DNA from 3 places in the Streptomyces sp. NPDC041135 genome. Region 1 is predicted to be linked to each of the others. Evidence: riboswitches for the same ligand, from Rfam matches in the RefSeq annotation. Region 1 holds a riboswitch; each other region holds the start of a gene.

Region 1 (9,644 bases):
CACAGGCATCATCCCGACGGGGTCGTAGCGCACCGGCGCACCCGGGTAGGGGGCGTGGATGACCTGGCCGTGGCCGACGTACATGCCCACATGGCTGGCGTCGGAGCGGTAGACGACCAGGTCACCGGGGCGGAGCTGGGAGAGCGGGATGCGCCGGCCGGCGTACCGCTGCTCCTGCGAGGTGCGCGGCAGCTGGATGCCGGCGTGCGCGTACGACCACTGCATCAGGCCGGAACAGTCGAAGCCGGAGGGGCCGTTGGCGCCCCAGACGTAGGGGCGGCCGAGGGCGGCGCGGGCGGCGGCCACGGCCGCGGCGGCGCGGGCGTCCGGGGCGCCGGCGCCCGACAGGTCCGGCAGGTCCCCGCGGCCGCCCCGGGAGGCCCGGGCGTAGGCGGCGCGCTCGGCGTCGGGCAGGGCGTCGAGCAGCCGCCGGGCCAGGGCGAGCTTGCGCTCCACGGTCCGCTTGTGCGCGGCGACGGCCTTGCGGCTGCGCTCCAGCTCGGCGAGTTTCCCGGCCGCCTCGGCGCGCTCCTGGGCCAGTTCCCGCAGCGCCGACCGCAGTTCGCGCAGCCGGCCCGCCTGGTGGGCGCCGATCCGGTCCAGGGTGGACGCCTTGGCGAGGTAGTCGTCCGGGTCGTCGGCGAAGAGCAGGGCGACGGCCGGGTCGACGCCGCCGGCCCGGTACTGTGCGCCGGCCAGTGAACCCAGTTCCTCGCGCAGGGAGTTGACGCTCTGCTGCTGCCGGGCGACGCGGTCCTGGGAGTCCCCGAGCTGCCTGCGCAGCGCGTCGGCGCGTTCGTCGGCCTTGTCGTAGGCCTGGGTGGCCCGCTCGGCCTCCTGGTAGAGCCGGTCCACCTCGGCGCGGGTGCCCGGCAGCGGCGCGGCGTGGGCCGGCACGGCGCCGAGGGCGGCGGCCGCGGCGGACAGGGCGCACAGGGCGGCGCCGGCGCCGCGGTCGAACCCGGACGGTACAGGGCGGCGATGGGAGCCCACGAGGCCGCTTTCCTTCCGCTGGCTGACAGATACCGCTCCCCGGCGCCGGGGACGGGGATGCCCCGGCGTCGGGGGGAGCGGGCCAGACAGTAGCCCCGGGCAGCGGCGGCGGCCAACGACCACCGGCGGCGACACACCGCCACGCCCCGCCGCTGACGCAGGTCACCGGCGGGGCGTGGAGTTCAGGTCCGGTTGCCGCGATTCGCCCGTTCGGGCGCCTCGCCGCGTTGATCTCCGGCCGTGCGAGGAGGGCGGGTCAGATGCGGACGCCGAACTGGAACGGCATGTTGTTGATCGACTCGTAGCGGACCACGGCGCCGGTGTGCGGGGCGTGCAGCACCTGGCCGTTGCCGGCGTAGAGGCCGACGTGGTGGGCGTCGCCGTAGAAGATGACGAGGTCGCCGACCTGGAGGTCGCTCATGCTGTAGATCCGCGTGCCGGCGTTGGCCTGGGCCTCGGAGGTGCGCGGGATGCTGACGCCCGCCTGGGCGTAGGACCAGGAGGTCAGGCCCGAGCAGTCGAAGGAGGACGGGCCGGAGGCGCCGTAGACGTAGGGCGAGCCGATGACGCTCTGGGCGGCGGCGAAGGCGGCGGCGGCCCGGCCGGAGGCGGGAGGGGTGTCGCCGAGGTCCACCCGCTCGCTGGAGGAGCGGCTGGCGCGCGCCTGCTCGGCGGCGAGGTCCGCCTTCTCCTTGGCGGTCAGGGTGTTGAGCAGCTTCTGCGCCTCGGCGAGCTTGCCCTGGACCTCTTCCTTCTTCTTCTTCAGCTGGGTCCGCGTGGAGGCGAGGTCCTTGAGCTTCTCGCTCGCCTCGGCGCGCTCCTGGGCGAGTTCGCGCTGTTTGTCCTGGATCTTCTTCAGCGCCTCGACCTGCTGGCCGCTCAACTGGTCGAGCGTGGACGCCTTGTCGAGGTAGTCGTCCGGGTCCGAGGAGAGCAGGAGCTGCACGGAGGGGTCGAGCCCGCCCGAGCGGTACTGGGCGGTGGCCATCGAACCGAGGCCGTCGCGCAGCTTGTTCAGCTCCTCCTGGCCGCGGGCGACGTCGTCCTGGACCGTGGAGATCTCCTTCTGCAGCTTCTGCTGCTTCTCCTTGGCGCCGTTGTACTTCTCGGTGGCCTGCTCGGCCTGCTCGTAGAGCTTGTCGACCTTCGCCTTGACCTCGTCCTTGCTCAGCTTCTCGCTGGGCGCCGCGTTGGCGGCCTGAGCGCTCAGGGCGACGGCGGCTGCTGCCGCGGTGGTCAGCACGGTCACGCGGGCGCGACTGGGCTGCTTGGGTCGACGGTGGGACGCCACGGAGACGGGCTCCTTCTTTTGAGTGATCACCCGTGTGGAGGTTCGAGCCCAGACCCTAGTGACCTTGCTGTGATCAGTTCAAATCCTGAGGCGAAAAAACCTGGTTACGCAATGCATTCTTTGCACTCAACGTACATGCAGTGATGCTCGATTGACGCTACGTTGCGTAGCGGTTCGGTCAATTCGGTCATTGCATATGCAGGTTGAACGTTCAGGACAGTCGCTTCAGAAGCACCGCAGAGGCGACGGGCCGGGCACCCGCCCTGGCGACCCCGTCGGCCACCTCGCGGTCGGTCGAGGCGACGATCACCGGCCGGCCCGGCGGCTCGGCGCGCACCAGCTGACGGATCAGCTCGTCGGCCGTGACACCCGGCTTGGAGAACAGCACCCGCACCCCGCGCGGGGGCGCCAGCAGCACCGGCGCGGCCAGTTCGGCGCCGTCGAAGACGCACGTCACCTCGGCGCCGGTCTGCGCGGCGAGCTGGGAGAGCTGCCCGAGCAGGCGCAGCCGCTGCTTCTCCAGCGGCATCTGCGGATAGCCGGTCTTGGTGACGTTGTAGCCGTCGACCACCAGATGCGCCTGCGGCAGGGCGAGCAGCTGGTCCAGGATGGCCGGATCGTTGTCGGACAGCGCCCGGGCGGCGATGTCCTTCGGGGTCATCCGCCCCGGTTCGACCGCGTCCACCGTCTGTGCCGGGCGGACCGACACGGGCGGCAGCGCCAGCTCCCTGCGCAGCCCCTGGGCGGCCTCCAGCACGGTGTCCAGCAGCAGCCGCACCCGCATGTCCTCGACGCTGCGGCCCTCGCGGGCGGCCCGCCGGGTGGCCTCCACGGCGGCCTCCGCCTCGGCGAGCCGGGCCTTGAGCCGCCTGGTCTCGCTGTCCGCCGCGGACAGCTGCGCCTGCCCCTCCGCGCGCACGGCCTCCATCTCGCCCTGCGCCTTGCGCAGGGCGGCCTCGCCGCGCTTGACGTCGCTGAGGGCGGCGCGCAGCTTGCGGTGCAGCGACTCCGCCTCCTTCTTCGCCGCGTCCAGCTCGGCGCGCAGCCGGTCGGACTCGGCCCGGGTCGCCTCGCGGGCGTGCGCCAGCTCCTCGCGCAGCCGCTCCAGCTCCGCCCGGCTCTCGTCGTCGGCGCGCTCGGCGTCCGCCCGCTGCGCCTCCTCGCCGGCCGCGGTGACCAGCTTCACCCAGCCCGCCGGGCGCAGCACGTAGGCCGCGGCCGCCACGTCGAGCGGGTCCGCGGCCGCGGGCGGCGCGCCGCAGTCCAGGGCGCCGGACAGCTCCGGCTGGGCCTCTCTGAGCTTCTCCCCGATGCGCTGGCGGAACAGCGGATCGGTCTCCAGCGCGGCCGCCATCGCGGTCCCGGCGAACTTGGCGCGCCGGTTCGGAGCGAACCGGGCGTACTGCCGCAGCTGGGCGGGCAGTTCCGTCACGGTCAGCCCGCCGAAGCCGTCGGCGACGATCTGCACGACCCGGCGCCGCACGCCGTCGGGCAGCGGACGGTCAAGCACCTCGGCGGTGCCGTCGCCCGGCCCCCCGCCTGCGCTCTCCACCATCCGTCACACCCCAATGCCTGTGCGGGGCCGCTCCTGGCTTCAGGAGTCGGCGCCCGGCCTGTCCACGAGCTCCACCTGGTCCAGCGCGTTGCACCAGCGGCAGCGCACCGATTCGATGGTCTCACTGACCACCTCGCGCTCCTCGACCTTCGGCTCACCCGCCAGGTCGAGGTGGACGTACTCGACGACCTTCGACGAGCGGGTCACGTCGAAGCGGGTGAGATTGCCGCACAGCGTGCAGCGCCACCGGGTCGTGGCGGTCGGCAGGGGAACCGTCATCGTGACTGTTCGCTTCCTTCTAGTCTCCGTGACGCGCCGTGTCCCCGGCGCGTGTGGCTCGTAACCCTACGGCCTGGCGGGTACTCGCCGCCCGTCCGTCCACGGCGGCGAGGCGGTCTGTGCGCATGCGTCCGGTTACGTCATGCTCTGTGTCCATGATCCGTAACAGGGGCGTGGCGGCCGCCCGGACTGTCCGGGCGGCCCGCGGCACGTCGGCGCCGATGACGTACTCCCTCATCGCCCTGTGCTGCCTGCTGTTCGTCCTGGGCCCCGCGTCCGGCCTCACCCCGGGGTACGGCTCCGGGGACGGGCTCGCGGCGGTCCAGCGGGCGTACTTCCGGCGCTGGGGGGTGGTGCCGGCGGAGCTGTTCGCCGCCCCCGGGCAGGAGGCGGCGTCCCCGCTCACCGCCCTGTTCGTGCACGGCAGCTGGGTGCACCTGCTGGGCAACATGCTGTTCCTCTTCGTCTTCGGCGCGATGACCGAGGAACGCATGGGCCGCGTGGGGTTCACGCTGTTCTACGTCGGCTGCGGCTGCCTGGCGCTGCTCGGCTACGCGGCCGCCAACGCCGCCTCCGAGCAGTCGCTGGTGGGCGCATCCGGGGCGATCTCGGCGGTCCTCGGAGCGTTCCTCTACCTGTTTCCCAGCGCCCGGGTCACCAGTCTCCTGCCGTTCCTGTTCTTCCTGCCGGTGCGCTTCCCCGCCTGGGTCGTGCTGCCCTTCTGGGCGGCGCTTCAGTGGCTGGCGGCGGGCCGGGCCGCCCAGGGGCCCGGGGTGGCGTACCTGGCCCACCTGATCGGCTTCGCCACCGGCTTCGGCTACGCCTGGGCGCGCTACGGCCGCCGGCGCCGGGCGCGGGGCGGCGACGGCGGGACGGTGGTGGCCGAGCGGCGTACAGGCCCTAAAGTGAAGGCCGCCCCAGCTCCGGCACCCGAGGGAGAGAACCAGCCGTGATCACCGCGATCGTCCTCATCAAGACCAGCGTGGACCGGATCCCCGAGATCGCGGAGCGGATCGCCTCGCTGGACAGCGTCAGCGAGGTCTTCTCCGTCACCGGCACCTACGACCTGATCGCCATGGTCCGGGTGCGCCGCCACGAGGACCTGGCCGAGGTCATCCCCGGCAGCATCAGCAAGATCCCGGGCGTGGAGGCGACCGACACGCACGTCGCCTTCCGCACCTACTCCCAGCACGACCTGGAGGCGGCCTTCGCCATCGGGCTGGACAACTGACCCGGACCGCTCGGACGGCCCGGACCGCTCAGACGGCCGGCACGCAGCGCCCGTCCTCGGTGCGGTAGCGCCACTTGGCGCCGTCCTCGACCAGTTCCCGCACGGCGTTCACGAACCGCTCGACGTGCTCGTCGGGGGTGCCCGCGCCGAAGCTGACCCGGATGGCGTTGAGGGACTTCTCGCCGGGCTCCGCCTCCGGGGCGCCGCACTCGCCCTGGCTCTGCGGGTCGCTGCCCAGCAGGGTGCGCACCAGCGGGTGGGCGCAGAACAGGCCGTCGCGCACGCCGATGCCGTACTCGGCGGAGAGCGCGGCGGCGAAGTGGGAGCTGTTCCAGCCCTCGACGACGAAGGAGATCACGCCGACGCGCGGGGCGTCGTCGCCGAACAGGGACAGCACCCGCACCCCCGGGACATCGGCCAGGCCCGCCCGGACGGTGTCGATCAGGTGCTGCTCGCGGGCGACGAGGGTGTCGAAGCCGGCCTCGGTGAGCGCCTTGCAGGCGGCGGCGATGGAGTAGGCGCCGATGACGTTCGGGGAGCCGGCCTCGTGGCGGGCGGCGTTCTCGTGCCACTCCACGTCCACGCCGCCGTCCGCGCGCCGGGTCACCTTGCGGCTGGCGCCGCCGCCGGCCAGGTACGGCTCGGCCTCGCGCAGCCAGTCGGCGCGGCCGGCCAGCACCCCGGAGCCGAACGGCGCGTACAGCTTGTGCCCGGAGAAGGCGACCCAGTCGACGTCCAGGTCGCGCAGGGACACCGGGTGGTGCGGGGCCAACTGGGCGGCGTCCAGGACGATCCGGGCGCCGTGCGCGTGGGCGGCGGCGGCCAGTTCCCTGACCGGCCACAGCTCGCCGGTGACGTTCGAGGCGCCGGTGACGCAGACCAGGGCCGGGCCGTACGGGTCGCGGTCGGCCAGCGCCCGCTCCAGGGTCTCCACGGCCTGGCGGGGGGTGCGGGGCGCGTCGAGGTAGCTGACGCGGGCGTCCTGCCAGGGCAGCAGGGAGGCGTGATGCTCGGTCTCGAAGACGAAGACCTGGCAGCCGGCCGGCAGGGCGCGGGCCAGCAGGTTCAGGGAGTCGGTGGTGGAGCGGGTGAAGACGACCTGGTCGGTCTCGCGGCAGTCGAGGAACTCCGCGACCGTCCGGCGGGCGTTCTCGAACAGGTCGGTGGAGAGCTGGGAGAGGTACCCGGCACCGCGGTGGACGCTGCCGTAGTAGGGGGCGTAGGCCGCCACGTCGTCCCAGACGCGCTGGAGGGCGGGCGCGCTGGCCGCGTAGTCGAGGGCCGCGTAGGTGACCTCGCCGCCGGTGACCAGCGGGACGGTGACGTCCCGGCCGAGGACGGGCAGCGGGGCGCAGACGGAGCGGTCGGTGGCAGCGGTGGAGACAGACATGGGTGAACTCCCGTGCAGGCAGGCGGAACCCACCACGCGAGCGGCGGCGCTCGAGCGCGATGAGGTGAAGGACGGCGGATGCCGGAGAACGCCACGACGGCGGGTATGGGGCCGCGGGGCGCGGGAAACGCGGAGGCGGGGCTCTGCGGCCCTATCGCATTCGCTTGCTCACGGAAGGCTCCCTCGAACGACCAGGACCCCTGGCCCCGCGCTCCTTCAGAAGCGCGCGAGGGGTCCGCGCTTGCCGCGGACCTTGCTGTCCGCGACCTGGTCTTCACCCGGGGCACCCCGCCACGGACGGAGGGTTGCCGGACAGTCGGCCGGGGCCGAATGACTGTCGCTCATGACCTGCCGGAAAACGTACGCGACGTGATCGCCGCGCCGCAACCCGTGTCCGGATGCCGGAACGGGAAAACGACCCCCGCGCCGCGGGCGGAGACCACGGTGGCGGGGGCCGGCCGGCCCCCGCCACCGCCCGGCTCAGGCGTTGCTGACGGCCACCCAGCGCTCGAGCGTGCGCTTGGCGGCGCCGGAGTCGATGGACAGCGCCGCCCGCTCCATACCGGCGCGCAGCTGCGCCGCGAGGGGCTCCCCGGTCGGGTCGAGGGCCACCAGGGCCGCCGCCGAGTTCAGCAGGACGGCGTCCCGCACCGGGCCCGTCTCGCCGTCCAGCAGCCGGCGGGCGACCTGCGCGTTGTACGACGCGTCCGCGCCCCGCAGGGCCTCCACCGGGACCGGTTCGATGCCGACGTCACGCGGGTCGAAGGTCTCCTCGCTGACCTTGCCGTCCCGCACCACCCACACCCGGGAGGTGGTGGTGACGGTCAGCTCGTCCAGCCCGTCGTCGCCCCGGAACACCAGCGAGGAGTTGCCCCGCTCGGCGAAGACGCCGGCCACGATCGGCGCCATGCGCGCGTCGGCGACACCGACCGCCTGGGCCCGCACCCGGGCCGGGTTGGTCAGCGGCCCGATCACGTTGAAGGTCGTACGGATGCCGAGCTGGCCGCGGGCGGAGGCGACGTGGCGCAGCGCCGGGTGGAACTTCACCGCGAAGCAGAAGGTGATCCCGGCCTCCGCGGCGACCTGGGGGACCCGCTCCACCGGCAGGTTGAGGTTGACGCCCAGCTTCTCCAGGACGTCCGAGGAGCCCGACGCCGAGGACGCGGCCCGGTTGCCGTGCTTGACGACCTTCGCGCCGGCGCCGGCCACGACGATGGAGGACATGGTGGAGATGTTCACCGTCTTGGCGCCGTCGCCGCCGGTGCCGACGATGTCGACGGTCCGGCCGGGCACCTCGATGACGTTGGCGTGCTCGTACATCGCGCGGACGATGCCGGTGATCTCCTCCACCGTCTCGCCCTTGGCGCGCAGCGCCACCAGGAAACCGGCGATCTGCGCGTCGGTCGCCTCACCGCGCAGGATGCGGTCCATCGCCCAGGCGGTCGCGTCGGCGCTCTGGTCCCGGCCGTCCAGCAGGGCGTTCAGCACGCCGGGCCAGGAACGGCCCGCCGCGGTGTCGCCTCCAGCGGGGGTCACAGCGCTCATAAGCCGCTCCTGGGTCAGGTGTCCCGCACCGCGGGACGGGGAGTCTCGGAGAGTCCACCCTATCCAGCCCCGGGGACCGCGAAGGGCCCCGTCCGAACACCGGACGGGGCCCTTCGACCGTGGCGTGGCGACGTGGGATCAGTGGTGGCCGTGGCCGCTCGTGATCTCCTTGTACTCCTCGGCGGTCGGCTTGGCGATCTGGTTGTCCTCGCCGTAGTAGGCGCCGCTGAGCTTGGCGCGCAGGCGCTCGGTGGTCTTCACCTTGCGCTCGACGCCGTTGTCGTCGACCGCCGGACCGATGGCGGCCGGCTGGTACTGGTGGTGGGCCGTGAGGGTGTGCAGCTGCTCCTGGCTGAGCGGCTCGTGCACCTCGATGAACTCACCGTGCGGCAGCCGCTTGATGATGCCGGTCTCGCGGCCGTGCAGCACCTTGTCGCGGTCCCGGCGCTGCAGCCCCAGGCAGATCCGCTTGGTGGTAATGAACGCGATGACCGGTCCGGCGAAGAAGAAGATCCGGACGAACCAGGTGACGGCGTTGATCGACAGGTGGAAGTGGGTGGCGATGAGGTCGTTGCCACCGCCCACCAGTCCGACCATGTACACGGTGACCCAGGCGACGCCGAACGCGGTGCGCGTCGGGGCGTTGCGCGGGCGGTCCAGGATGTGGTGCTCGCTCTTGTCGCCGGTGACCCAGGACTCGACGAACGGGTAGAGCGCGATCACCGCGAGGACCAGACCGAAGAGCACCAGCGGGATGAACACGCCCAGGACGAGCGTGTGACCCCAGAAGTTGATCTCCCAGCCCGGCATGTAGCGGACCAGACCCTCGGCGAAGCCCATGTACCAGTCGGGCTGGGCGCCGGTGGAGACCTGGTCGGGCCGGTAGGGGCCCATGGCCCAGATCGGGTTGATCTGGGTCACCGCGGCGATGGCCGCGATCACACCGAAGACCAGGAAGAAGAAGCCTCCGGCCTTCGCCATGTACACCGGCAGCAGCGGCATGCCGACGACGTTCTTCTCCGTCTTGCCCGGACCCGCGAACTGCGTGTGCTTGTGGTAGAAGACCAGGATCAGGTGGCCCACCATCAGGCCGAGCATGATGCCCGGCAGCAGCAGGATGTGGATCGAGTAGAACCGGGCCACGAAGTCGTGGCCGGGGAACTGCCCGCCGAAGAGGAAGTACGAGATGTACGTGCCGACGATCGGCGTGGACAGGATCGCGCCCTCGGTGAAGCGGACACCGGTGCCGGAGAGCAGGTCGTCCGGGAGCGAGTAACCGGTGAAACCGGTGAACATGCCCAGGACGAACAGCAGGAAGCCGAACAGCCAGTTGATCTCACGCGGCTTGCGGAACGCGCCG
Region 2 (9,644 bases), on a different contig from region 1:
CGGCTGTCGCGGTCCATGAACTGGGTGAGGCTCTTGGCCCCGCTGATCATCGCGTACGCCTTCTTCTGCAGCGCCGTGTACGACGAGGTGTCGGCCTTCCCGGAGGCGGCCACCACGCTGGAGTCGGCCTTGAGGTAGATCTGCTCGGCCTCCGGCGTGCCCAGGTACTCCAGCAGCTTCACCACGCCCGCGTGGTTCTTCGGGGCCTTGCTGACCATGAAGCCGTCGGTCGGCGCCTCCACGGTGTCCTGGCCGTAGGCGGAGTTGATCTCCGGGAACGGGAAGAAGTCGAGGTCGTCCAGGTCGGCCTTGTCGGTGAACTGCTGCCCCACGAAGCTGCCCAGGAGGTACATGCCCGCCTTCTTGGCCACCAGGGTCTGCGCGGCGTCCTGCCAGGTGCGGCCCATGGCGCCGTCCTGGTGGTAGGGCAGCAGCTCGCTCCAGTGGTCGAAGACGGCCTTGACCTTGGCGTCGGTCCACGAGGCCTTGCCGGCCATGAGCTGGACGTGGAAGTCGTAGCCGTTGAGCCGGAAGTTGATCTGGTCGAAGGTGCCCATCGCCGGCCAGGCGTCCTTGTCGCCGAAGGCGATCGGGACCAGGTTGTCCTTCTTCATCCGCTTGCACAGCGCCACCAGTTGGTCCCAGGTGGTGGGAACCTCGTAGCCGTGCTGCTCGAAGACGCTTTTGCGGTAGAACACCGCCCACGGGTAGGTGTACAGCGGCAGGAAGTAGAACTTGCCGTCCTCGCCCTTGCTGAGTTTCCGCATCGCCTCGGGGAAGTTGCCGCCGATCTTCTGCCAGACGTCGTCGATCGGCGTGGCGAGCTTCTTCGCCGCGAAGAACTGCATGCGGTATCCCGCGAACCAGTTGAACACGTCGTCCGGCGTGCCCTGGAGGTAGGAGTTGATCTGCTCCTGGAAGGTGTTGTGGTCCTTGGTGTTCACGTCGACCGTGATGCCGGACGTCTTCCTGAAGGACGCGTAGATCTCGGCGAACGCCTTCTTGGGTACGGCGTCGGACGCGTTGGAGCCCAGGGTGACGGTCTTCGGGTCGGACGCCGAACCGCTGCCGCCGCAGCCGGACAGCAGGGGTATCCCGGCACCCGCCAGGACGGCGGCGCCGCCGGCGCCGCGCAGCAGCGAACGGCGGCTGGGGCCCGGGAGGGCGAGACCGGAGGGGGAGTGGCGCATGGCGGCTCCTGAGGAAAACAGGGCTCGGTCAAGGGGATGAGCCGGTATTCCGAAAGGTCTCGAAACCGATCAGAAACCAACTCGACCGAACATCGTGGGCGTAATGACAGCGACGTCCCGGTCATGCGTCAATACCTCGTGCAACGGGTGCCGGTCTCTTGTCCGAAACGTAATCGACCCGGCCACCTGCCCCTTCGACGAACGGGAACCGCCGGAGTCCGGCGGGCGTTGGAGAGGGTGACGGGGAGTGACCCGTCGTGAGGACGGGAGGACGCATGTCGCACACGCAGCACGCCGAGACCGCGCCGGACAGCCCTGAGGCCGCCCTGCGGCGAGCCCGTTTCGGCACCCTTCCCGAGCGGATACGCCCGCAGGACACCGTGGAGACGAGCCCGGCGACCCGGCCGGACCCGGCGCGCGACCGCTACCACGCGGACGAGTGGCTGGTGCGCTACTGCGGCTGACCGCCGCTGACCGGGACGCCGCGCGCGACCGGGCGGGCGGCGCCGACGCGGGACGGACGCGGGGTGCTCACGCGTCCGTGCGGCACCGGGGGCGCGTCCGGCCGCCGCCGGCCCGCCGCCCCCAACCGGCTCACAGATTGATCGCGTAAGCCTTGCGCAGCGTCTCGTGCACGGTCCACGTCGTCCGGTCGCCCGCACGCAGGACGGCCATGTCCCCCGGGCCGACCGTCAGCGTCGGCCCGCCCTCGACCTCGATGGTCGCCGACCCGCTGATCACCACGAACAGCTCGTCGGCCTCGGTGTCGGTGACGACCCCGGGCGTGATCTGCCAGACGCCCCGCAGCTGCCGGCCGTCCGCCGACTCCCAGACCACCTTCCCGGTCACCTCGGGGGTGCCGGAGACGATCCGCTCCGGGTCGAGGGGTTCCGGCTCGAGGTCGGCGTCGGGGATGTGGAGCGCGAAGCTGTGGGTCATGCGCCGACCCTAGCGAGCCGCCGCCGCACGCCGCCGCCGACAGTGTGTGGGGCATCGGGCCCGGCGGGCGGACACTTCGTCGCGGCGCACGGCGGCGGGCCGGCTGGCGTGGCCGCCCGGGCCGGGTGATCGTGGAGGGCATGGGTGACTCCACGGCCGAGCGCATGGGCGACTCCGCGGCGGCCGTCGGCGAGCCGCGCCCGCGGCACGACACGCGCGAGGCGCTCCTCTTCGGCGGGGTCTACGGCGCCGTCCTGGCCAGCTCGCTGGTCGCCGCGCTCACCCAGTACGGCCACAGCTCCACCGCGAGCCGCCGCTACGACGCCCTCTGGCTGGTGGTGACCGCCCTCGCCTCCGCACTCGCCCACGGCTACGCGCACTACATCGCCGAGCGGACGCCGCACGGCCGCTGGGAGGTCCTGCGCGCCCTGGTCCAGGAGTGGCCGCTGGTCGCGGCCGTCCTGCCGACCGTGCTGCTGCTCGCCGGGGCCGGGTGGGGCTGGTGGCCGGCGAACGGCGTCGAGTACCCGGCGTTCGGCCTGAACATCGCCATTCTGTTCACCCTGGGCCTGGTCACCGCCCGGGCCGCGGCGCGCACCTGGCCGGCCGCCCTGCTCATCGGCGCGGTGGACGCGCTGCTCGGGGTGGTCGTGGTGGTGGCGAACGCGCTCATCAAGTAGGCGCGCGGCAGCCGGCCCCCCGCCCCACCCCGCCGTCGGTCCGCCCCCGCCCCGCCGCCGGTCCCGCCGCTGTCTCGGCGGCCGCGGCACCCGTGCGCGTACGGTAGGGTTGACCTGCGCGATCACGCGGGAGACACCGCGTGGCACCGCACCGGGACGTGGCGCAGCTTGGTAGCGCACTTGACTGGGGGTCAAGGGGTCGCAGGTTCAAATCCTGTCGTCCCGACGGTGCGAGGGGCCGTCACAGACGCGAGTCTGTGACGGCCCTTTCGCGTTCCGAGTGCTGCGTTCCGAGTGCCCACTTCCCGGCCTCCGGGACGTCGGGACGTCGGGCGTCCGCGGCGCCGGGGATCAGTCGACGTTGCTCGGCTCGCCGCCCGGGGTCTTTCCGGCGAGTACGTCCTGCAGCCGCTGGGCGCCGTTGCTCACCGCCAGGTTCGTGCTGCTGTGATCGGCGCCGCTGGTACCGCCGTTGGTGACCGCGGCCCCTGAGGCGCCGACCCGCAGCACCGCGACGTCCAGGGTGAGCGTGACCGGCTGGCCGTTCGTCGAGCCCTGCACCGTGACCGTCACTCCCTGCCGGGCGTCACCCGCCTCGGGCAGCGAGGCCGCGACCACCTGCACGGTCCGCTTGCCGCCGTTCGCGTCGTCCGAGTTGTCCGAACTGTCCACCGTGAACTGGTCGCACTCCTGCGGCAGCCTCTTGAGCCAGTCCAGGGTCTTGTTCAGCGAGGCCTGGCCGTAGTCGCCGACCTGGTACAGCAGCCGGGAGTCCTGCTGGGTGAATCCGGTGAGCGCCGACGCCCCGGTGGCGCGGCCCAGCAGGGTGTCCGAGTAGAGGCTGTCCATGAGCTTCTGGCAGTCGGCCGCGGTCGACTTGCCGTTGACGAACGCGGCGACGTCGACCTTGCCGACGAGCAGTTTGTCGCTCCAGGTCGACGCGTCGTCCACCTGCGTCCAGTCCTCCTCGATGTCTCCTTCGGTGATCAGGGCCGCCTTCGCACCGGGCCCGGTCAGCAGCGGGGTGGCGGACGGCGACGGGGACCGCTCGGCGGCGGGTGAGACGGAGGCCGCGGTGCCGGAGGAGCCGCCGCCGTCCGCACAGGCAGCCGTGGCCAGCAGGGCCCCCGCCGTCAGGGTGCCGGCGAGCAGACGCACGGGACGGTACGGACGCTTCATGGCGACTGCCTCCTCGGGAGCGCGGAACCTGCTCCCACGCCACCACCGGCCCCGGTGACCGGCCAGCCGCACCGGGCCGTCCGGGTGACGCGCGCCGACCGGTTCCCGCGGGCCGTCCGGGTGACGCGCGCCGACCGGTTCCGGCGGGCCGTCCGGGTGATGCCGGGCTCGCACCGGTGGAGTCCGGCCGCGGGTTCACCGGGCGGGGCCGCCCTTCCCGTCCGGCGGCCCGGACCCGCGGCGGCGCGGACGCCGGAGCGGACGCGGCGGCAGGTGCCGGTGCAGCCACAGGCGGACCCGGTGCGCGGGAGGCCCGCGCCGCCCGGCCCCGCCCGGCGCCGACACGTCGACCCGCCGGCTTCCACAGCGGGGGCACACCGCGTCGGCCAGCGGCGAGCGCACCGCCCGGCCCGCCTCGTCGACGTACTCCTGGGCACCGGCGCCCGTCGGTTCGGCCGGGTCGGTGAAGAACATGAGCCGGAAGTCGGCCCGCCAGACGTGCCCGCAGGCGTCACAGGCGAAGGCGAAGGTCTCCGTCACGGCGGCGGGAACGGACGCGCCGGGCGAGTCGTCGTCGTCCCGTCCCATGGCATCCGGCTCCTCCCGCGCCCGCGCACCGCCCTGCGGCGCGCCCCGCGCTTCCCCTCGGTGCGTCCGGCTCCGCCTCCCGCGCACCCCGTCCGCTCTCCAGCGCACCGCGCCGCCCGCCGCACGGCAACCCGGGCGGGCCCGCACCCGGAACTCCCGCCGGGATCGCGCATCCGGGTGTCCTCACCGTGGACGCCCCCTTGACGCCGTGCCGGGGCGGATCGACACTCCAGAGGGAATCCTAGTGAACGGGTAGGGAAACAATGGGGCGCCTCGAGACGGTCACCGGCCGGGCCGGTCGTACGCCGTGGCGCGCTCCCCTCCTCACCTCCCGCCGCCACATCGACCTGCTGCGGGTGTGCAGCTCCCTCAGCCGCCGCGGCTGAGCCGCGCCTTCGTGCACCCATCCCCGCGCATCCTGCCGCCGACGCTCCCGCCGCATCCGGTCCGCATCCGGTCCACACCCCTGACCGCCCACCGGTAGACCCTGACCACACACCCTGACCCAGGGAGACGCATGTCCGTCCGTCCGCTCGCCGCTGCTCCGTCCGCCCGCGGCACCGCTCCCGCCTTCCGGGGCCGCATCGGCCGGGACGCCCGCAGCGGCCATTACGCCGTGCCGCACCGCTACCGGCTCCATCTCTCCACGGCCTGTCCCGACGGCCTGCGCCTCGCCGTGACCCACAGCGTCCTCGACCTCGCCGAGAGCTGTCCGGTCGACCATCTGCCCGCCGTCCCGGACTGCCCCGGCGGCGGCCACTCCGCCCTGCGTCCGCTGTACGAGGCGAGCGCGCACCGCTACTCCGGGCCGGCCCTCGCGCCGGTGCTCAGCGACGACTGGTCCGGACGGATCGTCAGCACCCACACCCCCGACATCCTGCGCGACCTGGGCCGCTTCCGCGACGACGGCCCCACCTCGCTGCGTCCCCGCGGCGCCGGCACCGAGGCGACCGAGCTGGCCGACGTCGAGCGGCTGTGCGCGTACGGCATCGAAGAGGCCGCCCAGCGCGCCGGAGCGGCCGGAACCGGCCCGGCGGAGCGCGCCGCCGCGCTGGACACCCTGTTCCGCGCCCTGGACCTGCTGGAGCGGCGGCTGGCCCGCGAGGAGTACCTCGTCGGCGGCCGGCTCACCGCTGCCGACATCGAGGCCTGGGTGGCGCTGGTCCAGCTGGACACCGTGCACCGCAACCACCTGGACGCGGCCGCCGTGCACCGCATCGCCGGACACGCGGCCCTGTGGGCCTACGCCCGGCGCCTGGCCGCCCACCCGGCCTTCGGCGCCCACCTCGACCTGGACGGCATCGCCCGCCGCCACCACGGCCGCTGCACCGGCCTGGAGGCCGCCGGAGCCGCCGTCCAGATCCTGGACTGGGCGGCCTACACCGCGGACGCCCCGGACGTCGCTCGCAGGTGAGAGCGGTTCGCCCGCGTCCAATCCCTGGACGGCCGTTGACAGCACGACGGCCGACTGCCTTAACTTACGGCTCAGAACGGTCATGAGCGTCAGCGACAAGCCCTGGCTCGCTGACCGGCAACCCTCGCTCCGCGGTGGGGTGCCCCAGGTGACGACCGGACCGGATGACGTTTCACGGATGACGTTTCGGTAAGCGCGAAGGCCCTCCGGGGCCGGAACAGTGACAGGTGACGCCATGTACGCAGCTCCCAGGACGGCCCCGAGCCGGCCGCAGGGCTGCGTACGGTCGTTCGCGGGCCTGCTCGTCTCCGACCGAGCCGTCGATCTGCTCCGCGTGAACAGTGCGCTGTGTACGGCCTCGGGCCGTGCCCGCTGTCAGGGCTGACGCCACTTCCCAGCCCGCGTACCCGACGAACACCGCTGCCGCGGTGCGCCGTTGCCCGCCCCGCCCCCGTTTCCCGCGCGTTCCCGTGTGCCGCCCCGTGTCCCGGTGCCGTCCGGCAGCCCACGTGTGATCCGCCGTGGCCGGGGGTGTCCGACTCCCGCCGGAGCCCGCCATGAGTGAACCCCCAGGCGCCACCGTGTCCCTCACCGACACGCAGGCACCCTCCCCGCCCGCCGACCGGCCGACAGCCGGCCCGCCGGCGGCCGAGCAGCCCTCCGTCGGCCTGCCGCCGGCCGGGCAGCCGTCCGCCGGTGCGCCCGCGGCCGACAGGCCGTCAAAGGCGCTGACCGCACAGCGCGTTCAGCCGCTGCGCCGGCCCGGGCGGTGGATCGTCACCGCCGTCGTCCTGGTGCTGGTGGCCCAGATCCTGCACGGACTGGCCACCAACCCCTTTTACCAGTGGGACCGCTTCCGCTACTGGTTCCTGCGGCCCACCATCCTCGACGGCCTGCTCATCACCCTCGAAGTCGCCGCCCTCAGCGCCCTGCTGGGACTCCTCGGCGGCGTCCTGCTGGCCCTGGGCCGACTCTCCGGGAGCCCGGTGCTGCGCGCGGTGAGCTGGACGTACACCTGGCTGTTCCGCTCGGTGCCGCTGATCGTCGTGCTGATCTTCCTGTACAACTTCAGCGCCCTCTACCAGACGCTGAGCCTGGGCGTCCCCTTCGGCCCGGCGTTCGTCACCTTCGACGAGTCGAGGCTGGCCACCGACATGACGGTCGCCGTGGTCGGCCTCAGCCTCAACGAGGCGGCCTACGCGGCCGAGGTCGTCCGCGGCGGCATCCTCGCCGTCGACCAGGGCCAGCACGAGGCGGCGGCCGCGCTCGGCCTGCCCAGGGGCTACCAGTTCACCCGCATCGTCTTCCCGCAGGCCCTGCGGTCCATCACCCCCAACTACGTCAACCAGCTCATCGGCCTGATCAAGGGCACGTCCCTGGTCTTCTACGTGTCGCTGCTCGACCTGTTCGGCTCCGTGCAGACCATGGGCAGCACCTACCCCGGCGACATCGTGCCGCTGCTGCTGGTCGCCACCGTCTGGTACCTGCTGCTGACCAGCGCCGTGTCCGTCGTCCAGTTCTACGTCGAGCGGTACTTCGCCCGGGGCGCCACCCGCGCCCTGCCGCCGACGCCGCTTCAGAAGGCACGGGCCGGGCTGAGCGCCCTGCGCGCCCGGCTGCGCCAGGAGGCCGCCGTATGACCGCCACCGAGACCGAGACGCTCGCCCTCACCCCCGCCGCGCTGGAGGTCCACGACGTCCACAAGTGGTACGGCGCCCAGCGCGTCCTGGACGGCATCGACCTGACCGTGCGCCCCGGCGAGGTGACGGTGATCCTCGGTCCCTCCGGCTCGGGCAAGTCCACCCTGCTGCGGGTCATCAACCACCTGGAGAAGCCCGAGATCGGGTACGTCAGCGTCGGCGGGGAACTGATCGGCGTCCGGCGCAGCGGAGACCGGCTGAAGGAGCTGAGCGAGCGGGCCATCCTCGCGCAGCGCAGCCGGATCGGCTTCGTCTTCCAGAACTTCAACCTCTTCCCGCACCTGACCGTCCTCGACAACGTCGCCGCCGCCCCGGCCGCCACCGGCAGGCTGCCCAGGGCCGAGGCCCGGGAGCTGGCCCGCGAACTGCTCACCCGGGTCGGCCTCGGCGACCGGACCGAGGCCTATCCGCGGCAGCTGTCCGGTGGCCAGCAGCAGCGCGTCGCCATCGCCCGCGCCCTGGCGCTGCGGCCGGGCATCATCCTCTTCGACGAGCCGACCTCGGCCCTCGACCCCGAACTGGTGGGGGAGGTGCTCTCCGTCATCAAGGACCTCGCGACCAGCGGCACCACCCTGGTCATCGTCACCCACGAGATCGGCTTCGCCCGCGAGGTCGCCGACCGGGTCGTCTTCATCGACGGCGGCCGGATCGTCGAACAGGGGCCGCCCGCCGAGGTGCTGGACAACCCCCGGCACACCCGCACCCGGGACTTCCTCAGCAAGGTCCTCTGACACCCCGGCATCACGCATACCGCTCGACATGTCCATGAACCGACTTACCGACACACCGTCATACCGACACACCGATACACCGTCGCACTTCACCGAACGAACAGGACAGCCATGCCCAGCCACTTCACCCGGCGCCACCTGCTGCGCGGCCTGACCGCGGCGACCGCCGTCGCCACCCTCGCCACCGGGCTCGCCGCCTGCGGCGGCGACAGCGACGCCGCCACCTCCGCCCAGGTGAAGGACGCCACCGGCACGGTGACCGTGGGCCAGCTGTCCAACGGCGCCGCCCGGCAGACCGCGCTGAAGGTCTCCCAGGTCGCGTCGATACGGGCCGAACTGCCCGCCTCCGTCCGCAAGAGCGGTGTCCTGCGCGTCGGCGTCGGCGCCCTGCCCGACGGCTTCCCGCCGCTGGCGTACGTCGGCAGCGACCAGAAGACCCTCACCGGCGCCGAACCCGACCTCGCCCGGCTGGTCGCCGCGGTCCTCGGGCTGAACGCCGAGTTCTCCAACGCCACCTGGGAGAACATGTTCGTCGGCGTCGACAGCGGCAAGTACGACGCCGCCTTCGCCAACATCACCGACACCGAGGAGCGCAAGAAGAAGTACGACTTCGCCTCCTACCGCAAGGACAACGTCGGCTTCGAGGTGCTGAAGAAGAGCACGTGGAACTTCGACGGCGACTACCGCAACCTCGCGGGCAAGACGGTCGCCGTGGACAACGGCACCAACCAGGAGAAGATCCTCCTGGAGTGGCAGGCGAAGCTGAAGAAGGAGGGCAAGAACGTCACCGTCAAGCACTACGCCAGCAAGAACGCCACCTACCTGGCGCTGACCGGCGGCCGCATCGACGCCTACTTCTCCGCCAACCCGGGCGTCGCCTACCACGTCACGCAGACCGCCAAGTCGCCGAACCCGACCCGCAGCGCGGGCACCTTCTCCGGCGCGGGCGCGAGCCTGCAGGGCCTGATCGGGGCGACCACGAAGAAGGGCAGCGGCCTGGCCAAGCCCTTCGCCGACGCCATCAACCACCTCGTGGCCGACGGGCAGTACGCCAAGTGGCTGGCCGCCTGGAACCTCTCCGACGAGGCCGTCACCAAGGCGGAGGTCAACCCGCCCGGGCTGCCGCTGGACAACTCCTGACCCCGGACGGGGACGGGCCCGGCGGCCCGTCCCCGTCCCGCCGGCGCACCCCGCCGCCGGTGCGCCGGCGCCCCCGTACGGAC
Region 3 (9,644 bases), on a different contig from region 1:
CTCAGCAGCTCGGCCGCGATGTCGTCGGGCAGCAGCCGGAAGTAGTCCGGCGGCGCCCACGGGGTGTGCGAGAAGTGCCCGATGCGCAGGTCCGGGCGGAGTTGGCGGAGCATCCGGGGGGCCAGCGCCAGGTGGTAGTCCTGGATGACCACCGCGGCGCCCTCGGCCGCCTCCGCGGCCAGGGCCTCGGCGAAGGCCCGGTTGTACTCCCGGTAGGCCGCCCACTGGCGCCGGAACTCCGCGTCGAACACCGGCTCCAGAGGGGTCTGGTAGAGCAGGTGGTGGATGAACCACAGCACGGAGTTGGCGATGCCGTTGTAGGCGTCGGCGAACACGTCCGCGTCGATGTCGAGCATCCGCACGCGCTGCCCGCCGGTGTCCTCGGCCGGCAGGTGCCCGCCCCCGGCCCGGCGCACCGCCTCGCGGTCGGCGTCGCTCAGCGCGGCGCACACCCACACCGCGCCGGCGTCCGGCCCGATGGCCGACAGACCCGAGACGAGCCCGCCGCCACCTCGTCTGGCGTGCAGCGAGCCCTTTCCGTCGTCGGGGCGTAGTTCGTACGAGACCGGGCCGCGATTGGACGCGACCAGCACCTCAGCAGCGTGCGTGGAAGCCATACGCCTCAACCTAGCCCGGCCCGGAAACGCTCAAACGTACGGAAGGTGCCGCCCGGCCCGGCAGGCACCGGGTCAGGCCACCCGGCGCGCCGCGTACTCCGCGATCTCCGCCATCGGCGGCCGTTCCTCGGTGTCCACCGAGTAGGTGCGCGGCTCGAAGCCGTCCTCGCCCCGCTCGAACTGGGTCAGGGCCGGGCGGATCAGATGCCCGCGGGCCAGCCGCAGCTGGGCGGTGCGGTAGATGGCCGCGGCCATCCGGCCCAGCGCCTGGCCGTCCTGATGGCGGTGGACGCGCTCGCCCACGTCCACCTGGGCCAGCGCGTCCAGGCCCACCAGGTGCAGCGCGTCCACCAGCATCCCCAGCTCCACGCCGTATCCGACGGGGAACGGCAGCTGCTCCAGCAGCGAGCGGCGGGCCGCGTACTCGCCGCCCAGCGGCTGCACGAACCCGGCCAGCTGCGGCCAGTGCATGTTCAGCAGCGGGCGGGCCATCAGCTCGGTGACCCGGCCGCCCTGGCCCGCCGCGCCGGCGAGCGGGCGGTCGTACATGGCCTTGACCAGGTCCACGTCCGGGTCGGTCAGCAGCGGGCCGACGATCCCGGAGACGAAGTCGGAGGAGAACTCCCGCAGGTCGGCGTCGATGAAGCAGACGATGTCCCCGCCGGTGACCAGCAGCGAGCGCCACAGCACCTCGCCCTTGCCGGGGACGGCCGGGACGCGCGGCAGGATGTCGTCGCGGTGGACGACCCGGGCGCCCGCGGCGGCGGCCACCTCGGAGGTGCGGTCGGTGGACCCCGAGTCGACGACGACGATCTCGTCGACGAGCGGGACCTGCCGCATGAGGTCGTGGCGGATCACCGCGACGATGTCCCCGACCGTCCGCTCCTCGTCGAGGGCGGGCAGGACGACGGAGACGGACTGGCCCGTGCGCTGTTTCGCGGCCAGTATCCGGTGCAGCGGGCGGTCGGCCACGGACCAGGAGCGAGTGGCCAGCCAGCGCTCGACTTCTTCCAGCACGGTCCGGTGCTCCTCACTGTCGTGACCACATGGCGTGACCATGTGATCCATCTCGCGGTACGGACGACTCTCTCAACTGTCCTGGCCTTCGGTTACAGTCTTGAACAACGCCGATGACCATCGCATGTCCGGGGTCACCCGCGTTCACAACTCCATACAGCTCATCCAGAGGGGCAGAGGGAAACGGCCCGATGAAGCCCCGGCAACCCTCCAGTCGGTACTCGTCCACGCGCGAGGCTCCCGGCTAGGGAAGGTGCCAAATCCGTCTCACGGCGAGATGCGTCGTGAGGAAGATGAGGAGAAAGGGCCTCGCCTCACATGGCTGTGCAGACTGTTGCCACCACCGGCAATCCCACCGTCGACCTCGGTCCCGCCGCGGCCCTGAGCTGCCGGGAGTGCGGTCACCGCGTCCCCCTCGGCCCGGTGTTCGCCTGCGAGGAGTGTTTCGGTCCGCTGGAGATCGCCTACGACTTCTCCGCCTGGGACACCGAGGAACTGCGGCGCCGCATCGAGTCGGGCCCCGCGAACATCTGGCGCTACGCCCCGCTGCTGCCCGTCCCGGCGGACGTGGCCGGCAAGCCCAACCTGAACCCCGGCTGGACCAAGCTCGTCAAGGCCGACAACCTCGCCCGGTCGCTGGGCGTCACCGGCGGACTGTATGTGAAGGACGACTCCGGTAACCCGACGCACTCCTTCAAGGACCGCGTGGTGGCCCAGGCGCTGGAGGCGGCGCGCGCGTTCGGCTTCACCACGCTGTCGTGCTCCTCGACCGGCAACCTGGCCGGCGCGGTGGGCGCCGCCGCCGCCCGGGCGGGCCTGCGCTCGTGCGTGTTCATCCCGCACGACCTGGAGCAGGGCAAGGTCGTCATGGCCGCGGTCTACGGCGGCGAGCTGGTCGGCATCGACGGCAACTACGACGACGTGAACCGCTTCTGCTCGGAGCTGATCGGCGACCCGGCCGGCGAGGGCTGGGGCTTCGTCAACGTCAACCTGCGGCCTTACTACGCCGAGGGCTCCAAGACGCTGGCGTACGAGATCTGCGAGCAGCTCGGCTGGCGGCTGCCGGACCAGATCGTCGTCCCGATCGCCTCCGGCTCCCAGCTCACGAAGATCGACAAGGGTCTGCGGGAGCTGATCGAGCTGGGCCTCGTCGAGGACCGGCCCTACCGGATCTTCGGCGCGCAGGCCGAGGGCTGCTCGCCGGTGTCGACCGCCTACAAGGCCGGTCACGACGTCGTCCGCCCGCAGAAGCCGGACACCATCGCCAAGTCGCTGGCGATCGGCAACCCGGCCGACGGGCCGTACGTGCTGGACATCGCGCGCCGCACGGGCGGCGCGGTCGAGGACGTGACCGACGAGGAGATCGTCGACGCCATCAGGCTGCTGGCGCAGACCGAGGGCATCTTCGCCGAGACCGCCGGCGGTGTGACCGTGGGCGTGACGAAGAAGCTCATCGACAGCGGTCTGCTCGACCCCACGCTGACCACGGTCGTCCTCAACACCGGTGACGGCCTGAAGACCCTGGACGCGGTGGCCGGCACGGGCCTGACCGCGACCATCCGCCCCACCCTGGACTCTTTCCGAGAGGCTGGCCTCGCATCATGAGCGTCAACGTCCGCATCCCCACCATCCTGCGCACCTACACCGGTGGACAGGCCGAGGTGACGGCCGAGGGCGCGACCCTCGCCGAGGTCATCGAGGACCTGGAGAAGAACCACACCGGTATCGCCGCCCGGGTCCTGGACGACCAGGGCAAGCTGCGCCGCTTCGTCAACGTGTACGTCAACGACGACGACGTCCGCTTCGAGCAGGGTCTGGGGACGGCCACTCCGGACGGTGCCGGCATCTCCATCATTCCGGCGGTCGCCGGCGGCTGACGCGGGCCGGTCATTACCTTCGGTAATCGAGGTCACCGGCTGTTCATCGAATTGCCCCTTCCGCGCGAGAAACGGAAGGGGCAATTCAGTGTGGTTGAGCGGGGTAAGGTTGGGGAACCCGCCCGCGGTTCCCGGGTCGCAAGCCCCGGATTGCCGGCGCCCGCCCGACGAGAAGTCGCCAAATTGACTGGCCTTTATGTGGCCTTTGCGGCGTTTGTGGGGCCCGACTTGCCCTGCATTCGGATGCATTCGGCGCACATTCCGGACGCCGTTCGTCCAGAATTCCCCGTCCGATTGACCTGTTGCAGACGGCAGTTGGACAGATACATTCGGCCGCGGTCGACGCGTTCCGGCGCACGCCCCCAACGTTGGGGGGTGAGGTCTGACCCGGGTCCGCGAAGTGCGGATCTGTGCAAGGGCCAGTAATAGGGGAGTTAGGCATGGCTCAGGGCACCGTCAAGTGGTTCAACGCGGAGAAGGGGTACGGCTTCATCGCGGTCGACGGTGGTGCGGACGTCTTCGTCCACTACAGCGCGATTCAGATGGACGGCTACCGCACCCTGGAAGAGGGCCAGCGGGTCGAGTTCGAGATCTCGCAGGGCCAGAAGGGTCCGCAGGCCGACATGGTTCGCGTCACCGCCTAGACATTCTCACCGCTCGTCACGAAGGGCCCGCACCCGGCCAGGGGGCGGGCCCTTCGCCCTGCGCCGGCGCGGGCCGGCGCGGCCCGGGCCCGATGGCGCACGCCGCGACGGGCGCGAGAGGGGTACGGGGGCGCGCGCCGGGGCGCGTGCTGGGCCGGCGCGCTCCTCCCCGCTGTTCGCGGGAGGCTGACAGTGCGCCTCCGATCCCGGCCGGCGCTTGCACTCGGGGGTGCCGAGTGCTAATCATTGGCGTTAGCACTCTGAAGGTGAGAGTGACAACGAAGGACCGGGTCGGTGAGGCCGCAGACCAAGTGGGGCAAGGAACCACGGGGTAGGCGAGCCGTCCGTCGCGGGCGCGGGCGCGGTCCGAAGGAATCACCCCCAGTCCTGGAGGGACCACTTCACATGGCCAAGATCATCGCGTTCGACGAGGAGGCGCGGCGCGGCCTCGAGCGCGGCATGAACCAGCTCGCGGACGCCGTGAAGGTGACGCTCGGCCCCAAGGGCCGCAACGTCGTCCTCGAGAAGAAGTGGGGCGCCCCCACGATCACCAACGATGGTGTCTCCATCGCCAAGGAGATCGAGCTCGAGGACCCGTACGAGAAGATCGGCGCCGAGCTGGTCAAGGAAGTCGCCAAGAAGACGGACGACGTCGCCGGCGACGGTACGACCACCGCGACCGTGCTGGCCCAGGCGCTGGTCCGCGAGGGCCTGCGCAACGTGGCCGCCGGTGCCAACCCGATGGCCCTGAAGCGCGGCATCGAGAAGGCCGTCGAGGCCGTCTCCGCCGCCCTGCTGGAGCAGGCGAAGGACGTCGAGACCAAGGAGCAGATCGCCTCCACGGCCTCCATCTCCGCCGCCGACACCCAGATCGGCGAGCTGATCGCCGAGGCCATGGACAAGGTCGGCAAGGAAGGCGTCATCACCGTCGAGGAGTCCCAGACCTTCGGTCTGGAGCTGGAACTCACCGAGGGCATGCGCTTCGACAAGGGCTACATCTCGGCGTACTTCGCCACCGACATGGAGCGGATGGAGGCGTCGCTCGACGACCCCTACATCCTGATCGCCAACTCCAAGATCGGCTCCGTCAAGGACCTGCTCCCGCTCCTGGAGAAGGTCATGCAGTCGGGCAAGCCGCTGCTGATCATCGCCGAGGACGTCGAGGGCGAGGCCCTGTCGACCCTGGTCGTCAACAAGATCCGCGGCACCTTCAAGTCCGTCGCCGTCAAGGCCCCGGGCTTCGGCGACCGCCGCAAGGCCATGCTCGGCGACATCGCCATCCTCACGGGCGGCGAGGTCATCTCCGAGGAGGTCGGCCTCAAGCTGGAGAACGCGACCCTGGACCTCCTGGGCCGCGCCCGCAAGGTTGTTATTACCAAGGACGAGACCACGATCGTGGACGGTGCCGGCTCCGCCGAGCAGGTCCAGGGCCGGGTCAACCAGATCCGCGCCGAGATCGAGAACAGCGACTCGGACTACGACCGCGAGAAGCTGCAGGAGCGCCTGGCGAAGCTCGCCGGCGGTGTCGCGGTCATCAAGGCCGGCGCCGCCACCGAAGTGGAGCTGAAGGAGCGCAAGCACCGCATCGAGGACGCCGTCCGCAACGCCAAGGCGGCCGTCGAGGAGGGCATCGTCGCCGGTGGTGGCGTGGCCCTGCTCCAGGCCTCCCAGGTCTTCGAGAAGCTCGAGCTGGAGGGCGACGAGGCCACCGGTGCCGCCGCCGTCAAGCTGGCGCTCGAGGCCCCGCTGAAGCAGATCGCCGTCAACGCCGGCCTCGAGGGCGGCGTCGTGGTGGAGAAGGTCCGCAACCTCACCCCGGGTCACGGCCTCAACGCCGCGACCGGCGAGTACGTCGACCTGGTCGCCGAGGGCATCATCGACCCGGCGAAGGTGACCCGTTCCGCGCTGCAGAACGCCGCCTCCATCGCCGCGCTGTTCCTCACCACCGAGGCCGTCATCGCCGACAAGCCGGAGAAGAACGCCGCTCCGGCCGGCGGCGGCATGCCGGGCGGTGACATGGACTTCTGATCCTCTTCGAGGATCGGACCCGTCCGTCGCCGAGGGCGGCACTCCCTGGATCGCAGGGGGTGCCGCCCTCCGGCGTGTCCGGGGTCACACGGGAGGCGCGCCGGGCGGCGGAATGCGGTGGCGGGGGCCGGTCGTTGCGCAGGGAGACGTACTCGATGCGCGTGCACATACCAGCCGGTCGACCTTCCGGCCGGTGCCGTGCCCGCCCCTTACCCGAGGAGCCCCCACCGTGACGGCCACCACGCCCCCCGCCACCCGCGCGGCCCAGATCCTCTCCCGCCCGGTCGCGCTCAACGGCCTGACCGTGCCCAACCGGATCGCGATGGCCCCCATGACCCGCCAGTTCTCCCCGGGCGGCGTCCCCGGCGACGACGTGCGCGCGTACTACTCCCGCCGCGCGGCCGCGGGCGTCGGCCTGATCGTCACCGAGGGCACCTACGTCGGCCACGAGTCGGCCGGGCAGAGCAACCGCGTCCCGCGCTTCCACGGCGAGGAGCAGCTGGCGGGCTGGGCGAAGGTGGCCGAGGGCGTGCACGCGGCGGGCGGCACGATCGTCCCGCAGCTGTGGCACGTCGGCATGGTCCGCGAGCAGGGCCAGCCGCCCTTCCCGGACGCCCCCGCCGTCGGCCCCTCCGGACTGCGCATCGACGGCACCGAGGGCACCGGCCGGGCGATGACCCGCACCGACCTGGACGCCGTCGTCGCCGCGTTCGCCGAGGCCGCGGCCGCCGCCGAGCGCATCGGCTTCGACGGCGTCGAACTGCACGGCGCCCACGGCTACCTCCTCGACCAGTTCCTGTGGGCGGGCACCAACCGCCGCACGGACGCCTACGGCGGCGACCCGGTCGCCCGCACCCGGTTCGCGGCCGAGGTCGTCGCCGCCGTCCGCGCGGCCGTCTCCCCGGACTTCCCCGTCCTGTTCCGCTACTCCCAGTGGAAGCAGGAGGCCTACGACGCCCGGCTCGCCGAGACCCCCGAGGAGCTGGAGGCCGTCCTCACCCCGCTCGTGGCGGCCGGCGTGGACGCCTTCCACGCCTCCACCCGCCGCTACTGGCTGCCGGAGTTCGATGGCTCCGACCTCAACCTCGCCGGCTGGACGAAGAAGCTCACCGGCAAGCCGGTCATCACCGTCGGCTCGGTCGGCCTCGACGGCGACTTCACCCGCGCCTTCCAGGGCGAGGGCGCGCCGGTCAAGGGCATCGACAACCTGCTGGACCGCCTGGAGGCCGAGGAGTTCGACATGGTGGCCGTCGGCCGGGCGCTGCTCCAGGACCCGCAGTGGGCGGCCAAGGTCCTCTCCGGCCGCCTCGACGAGCTGACGCCCTACGACGCGGAGTCCCTGCGCACCCTCGTCTGACACCACCGGGCCGCCCGCGGGCGCGGCCGTCACCCACAGGGATGGAGTGGCGGCCGCCCGGCACGTCCGGGCGGCCCCGGCCGTTCCCCTGATGACCAGTGAGGAGCGATCATGACGACATCCGCGTCCCGCGGGACGGTTCCCGGCGGCCCCGAGCCCGTGGTGCGCACCACCACCGGCGCGCTGCGCGGCCGGTGGGAGGACGGGCAGGCGGTCTTCCGCGGCATACCGTTCGCGGCGCCGCCGGTCGGCGACGCCAGGTTCCAAGCGCCGCGCCCCGCGCGCGCCTGGGACGGGACCCGCGAGGCGTACGCCTTCGGCCCGCCGCCCCCGCAGAGCGCCGGACTCACCACGCGGAGAGCCGCGGTGAGCGCGCCGGCGGACGGCGACTGGCTGACGGCCAACGTCTGGACCCCCGACCCCGACCCCGCCGCGCGCCTCCCGGTCATGGTGTGGATCTACGGCGGCGCATACAAGACGGGCCACTCCGGGCAGCCCGGTTACGACGCGCGGCGCATCGCCCGGGACGGTGACGTGGTGGTCGTCACCTTCAACTACCGGGTCGGCGTGGAGGGCTTCACCCACGTCGAGGGCGCCCCGGCCAACCGGGGCCTGCTCGACCAGGTCGCGGCCCTCGAGTGGGTGCGCTCCAACATCGCCGCGTTCGGCGGCGACCCGGATCTGGTCACGGTGTTCGGCGAGTCGGCCGGTGCGGGTTCGGTGGTCTCGCTGCTGGCGATGCCGGCCGCGCGCGGCCTCTTCCGGCGGGCGGTGGCCCAGAGCGTGCCCGGCACCTTCTTCTCCGCCGGCCTGGCCCGCGACATGGCGACGGCGCTGGCGGCACAGGCGGGCCTGCGCCCGACGGCGGCCGACCTGGCGGCGGCCCCACCCGGCCGGCTGGTCGAGGCCGGCGAGGCCCTCGGCGCGACGATGGAGCGGTACCGCGACCGGTGGGGCCCGGCGGCGCTCACGGCCACTCCCTACTCTCCGGTGGTCGACGGCGAGGTCCTGCCCACGACCCCCTGGGAGGCCCTCGCGTCCGGCGCGGCCCGCGACATCGACCTCCTGGTCGGCCACAACCTCGACGAGTTCCGCCTCTTCATGGTCCTCGGCGGCCTGCTCGGCAAGATCACCGACGAGCAGGCCGGCGCCGTCATGCGGCTGTACCTGCCGGGCGGGGAGGCGGGCGAGCGCGCCTACCGCGCGGCCTTCCCCGGGGCGACGCCGGCCGACCTCTACGAACACGTCCACACCGACTGGCTGTTCGGCATACCCTCCCTGCGCCTGGCCGAGGCCCAGGTGGCGGGCGGCGGCAGCGCGCACCTCTACCAGCTCACCTGGCCGGCGCCGGGCGGCCACCTGCTGGGCTCCTGCCACGGACTGGACATCCCGCTCCTGTTCGGCACCTTCGCCGCCGACCTGGGCCTGCTGCTGTTCGACGGTGACGTGTCCGAGGAGGCGGCGGAGCTGTCGTCCCGCTTCCGCCGGTCCTGGACCGCGTTCGCGGCCGACGGCGAGCCGGGCTGGCCCGCGTTCGACCCGGAGCGGCGGCTGACGCAGTTCCTGGACGCCGCCCCGGGGGCCGGGGTGGCGGGGTATCCCGCGGAGCGCGCCCGGCTGTGGGAGGGGTACGGCGTCCCCGTGCTGCCGCTGCTCGGCTGAGGGACCGGCCGGCGCGGGCTACAGGTTGCCCATCGGCTCGATGTCGGTCTGGACCGGGGTGCCCCAGATCCGCAGCACCTCGTAGTCGGTGAACTCGTGCACGAGGCGGTAGGCCATCGCCGGCCGGGAGCCGCGGCGCTGGGCGGCCAGGTACAGCTCGGCCTCGTGCCGGTCGCGCCGCGGGGTGCCGCACAGCTGCCACTCCCGCCCGTTCCACAGCTCCGGCAGCCAGCGCTGCTGCGGCTGGGGCCGGTCGGCCCGGACGCCGTAGCGCGAGGGGCTCGGGGCGGCGGTCTCGGCCGGCTCGCCGCGGCCCCGGCCGCTTTGGAAGCCGGAGCGCCGGGCCGCCCGGCGCCGGGTCTCGCACAGCAGGCAGAGGTCGGGGGCGCCCTTGTCGACGGGCCCGTTCGGATGTTCCGGGCACCGCGTGGTCATCACGCCG

Evidence for each region. Region 1 has a riboswitch for S-adenosylmethionine ahead of ACZ6CZ_RS03400 (aminotransferase class V-fold PLP-dependent enzyme). Riboswitches for the same ligand answer to the same signal wherever they lie in the genome.
Region 2: linked by a shared signal. The riboswitch ahead of ACZ6CZ_RS22010 (amino acid ABC transporter permease) and the one ahead of ACZ6CZ_RS03400 (aminotransferase class V-fold PLP-dependent enzyme) in region 1 are both predicted to bind S-adenosylmethionine.
Region 3: linked by a shared signal. The riboswitch ahead of thrC (threonine synthase) and the one ahead of ACZ6CZ_RS03400 (aminotransferase class V-fold PLP-dependent enzyme) in region 1 are both predicted to bind S-adenosylmethionine.

What each region holds. Positions count from the first base shown of each region.
Region 1 is NZ_JBVIYZ010000001.1:757,322-766,965, reverse strand. Features, by position in the region: gene ACZ6CZ_RS03430 (C40 family peptidase) at 1-993, opposite strand, end outside; gene ACZ6CZ_RS03425 (C40 family peptidase) at 1,250-2,284, opposite strand; gene ACZ6CZ_RS03420 (NYN domain-containing protein) at 2,496-3,839, opposite strand; gene ACZ6CZ_RS03415 (hypothetical protein) at 3,879-4,118, opposite strand; gene ACZ6CZ_RS03410 (rhomboid family intramembrane serine protease) at 4,274-5,071, shown strand; gene ACZ6CZ_RS03405 (Lrp/AsnC family transcriptional regulator) at 5,068-5,349, shown strand; gene ACZ6CZ_RS03400 (aminotransferase class V-fold PLP-dependent enzyme) at 5,378-6,739, opposite strand; SAM riboswitch class IV at 6,972-7,088, opposite strand; gene trpD (anthranilate phosphoribosyltransferase) at 7,220-8,284, opposite strand; gene qcrB (cytochrome bc1 complex cytochrome b subunit) at 8,423-9,644, opposite strand, start outside.
Region 2 is NZ_JBVIYZ010000009.1:130,900-140,543, reverse strand. Features, by position in the region: gene ACZ6CZ_RS22055 (ABC transporter substrate-binding protein) at 1-1,190, opposite strand, end outside; gene ACZ6CZ_RS22050 (hypothetical protein) at 1,466-1,654, shown strand; gene ACZ6CZ_RS22045 (cupin domain-containing protein) at 1,785-2,129, opposite strand; gene ACZ6CZ_RS22040 (hypothetical protein) at 2,270-2,809, shown strand; tRNA gene ACZ6CZ_RS22035 (tRNA-Pro) at 2,962-3,035, shown strand; gene ACZ6CZ_RS22030 (hypothetical protein) at 3,161-3,988, opposite strand; gene ACZ6CZ_RS22025 (hypothetical protein) at 4,184-4,576, opposite strand; gene ACZ6CZ_RS22020 (putative leader peptide) at 4,840-4,962, shown strand; gene ACZ6CZ_RS22015 (glutathione S-transferase C-terminal domain-containing protein) at 5,094-5,990, shown strand; SAM riboswitch class IV at 6,069-6,192, shown strand; gene ACZ6CZ_RS22010 (amino acid ABC transporter permease) at 6,548-7,630, shown strand; gene ACZ6CZ_RS22005 (amino acid ABC transporter ATP-binding protein) at 7,627-8,421, shown strand; gene ACZ6CZ_RS22000 (ABC transporter substrate-binding protein) at 8,533-9,561, shown strand.
Region 3 is NZ_JBVIYZ010000006.1:352,228-361,871, reverse strand. Features, by position in the region: gene ACZ6CZ_RS17390 (alpha,alpha-trehalose-phosphate synthase (UDP-forming)) at 1-617, opposite strand, end outside; gene ACZ6CZ_RS17385 (glucosyl-3-phosphoglycerate synthase) at 690-1,634, opposite strand; SAM riboswitch class I at 1,793-1,934, shown strand; gene thrC (threonine synthase) at 1,953-3,239, shown strand; gene ACZ6CZ_RS17375 (MoaD/ThiS family protein) at 3,236-3,511, shown strand; gene ACZ6CZ_RS17370 (cold-shock protein) at 3,952-4,155, shown strand; gene groL (chaperonin GroEL) at 4,561-6,183, shown strand; gene ACZ6CZ_RS17360 (NADH:flavin oxidoreductase) at 6,413-7,540, shown strand; gene ACZ6CZ_RS17355 (carboxylesterase/lipase family protein) at 7,652-9,202, shown strand; gene ACZ6CZ_RS17350 (hypothetical protein) at 9,221-9,644, opposite strand, start outside.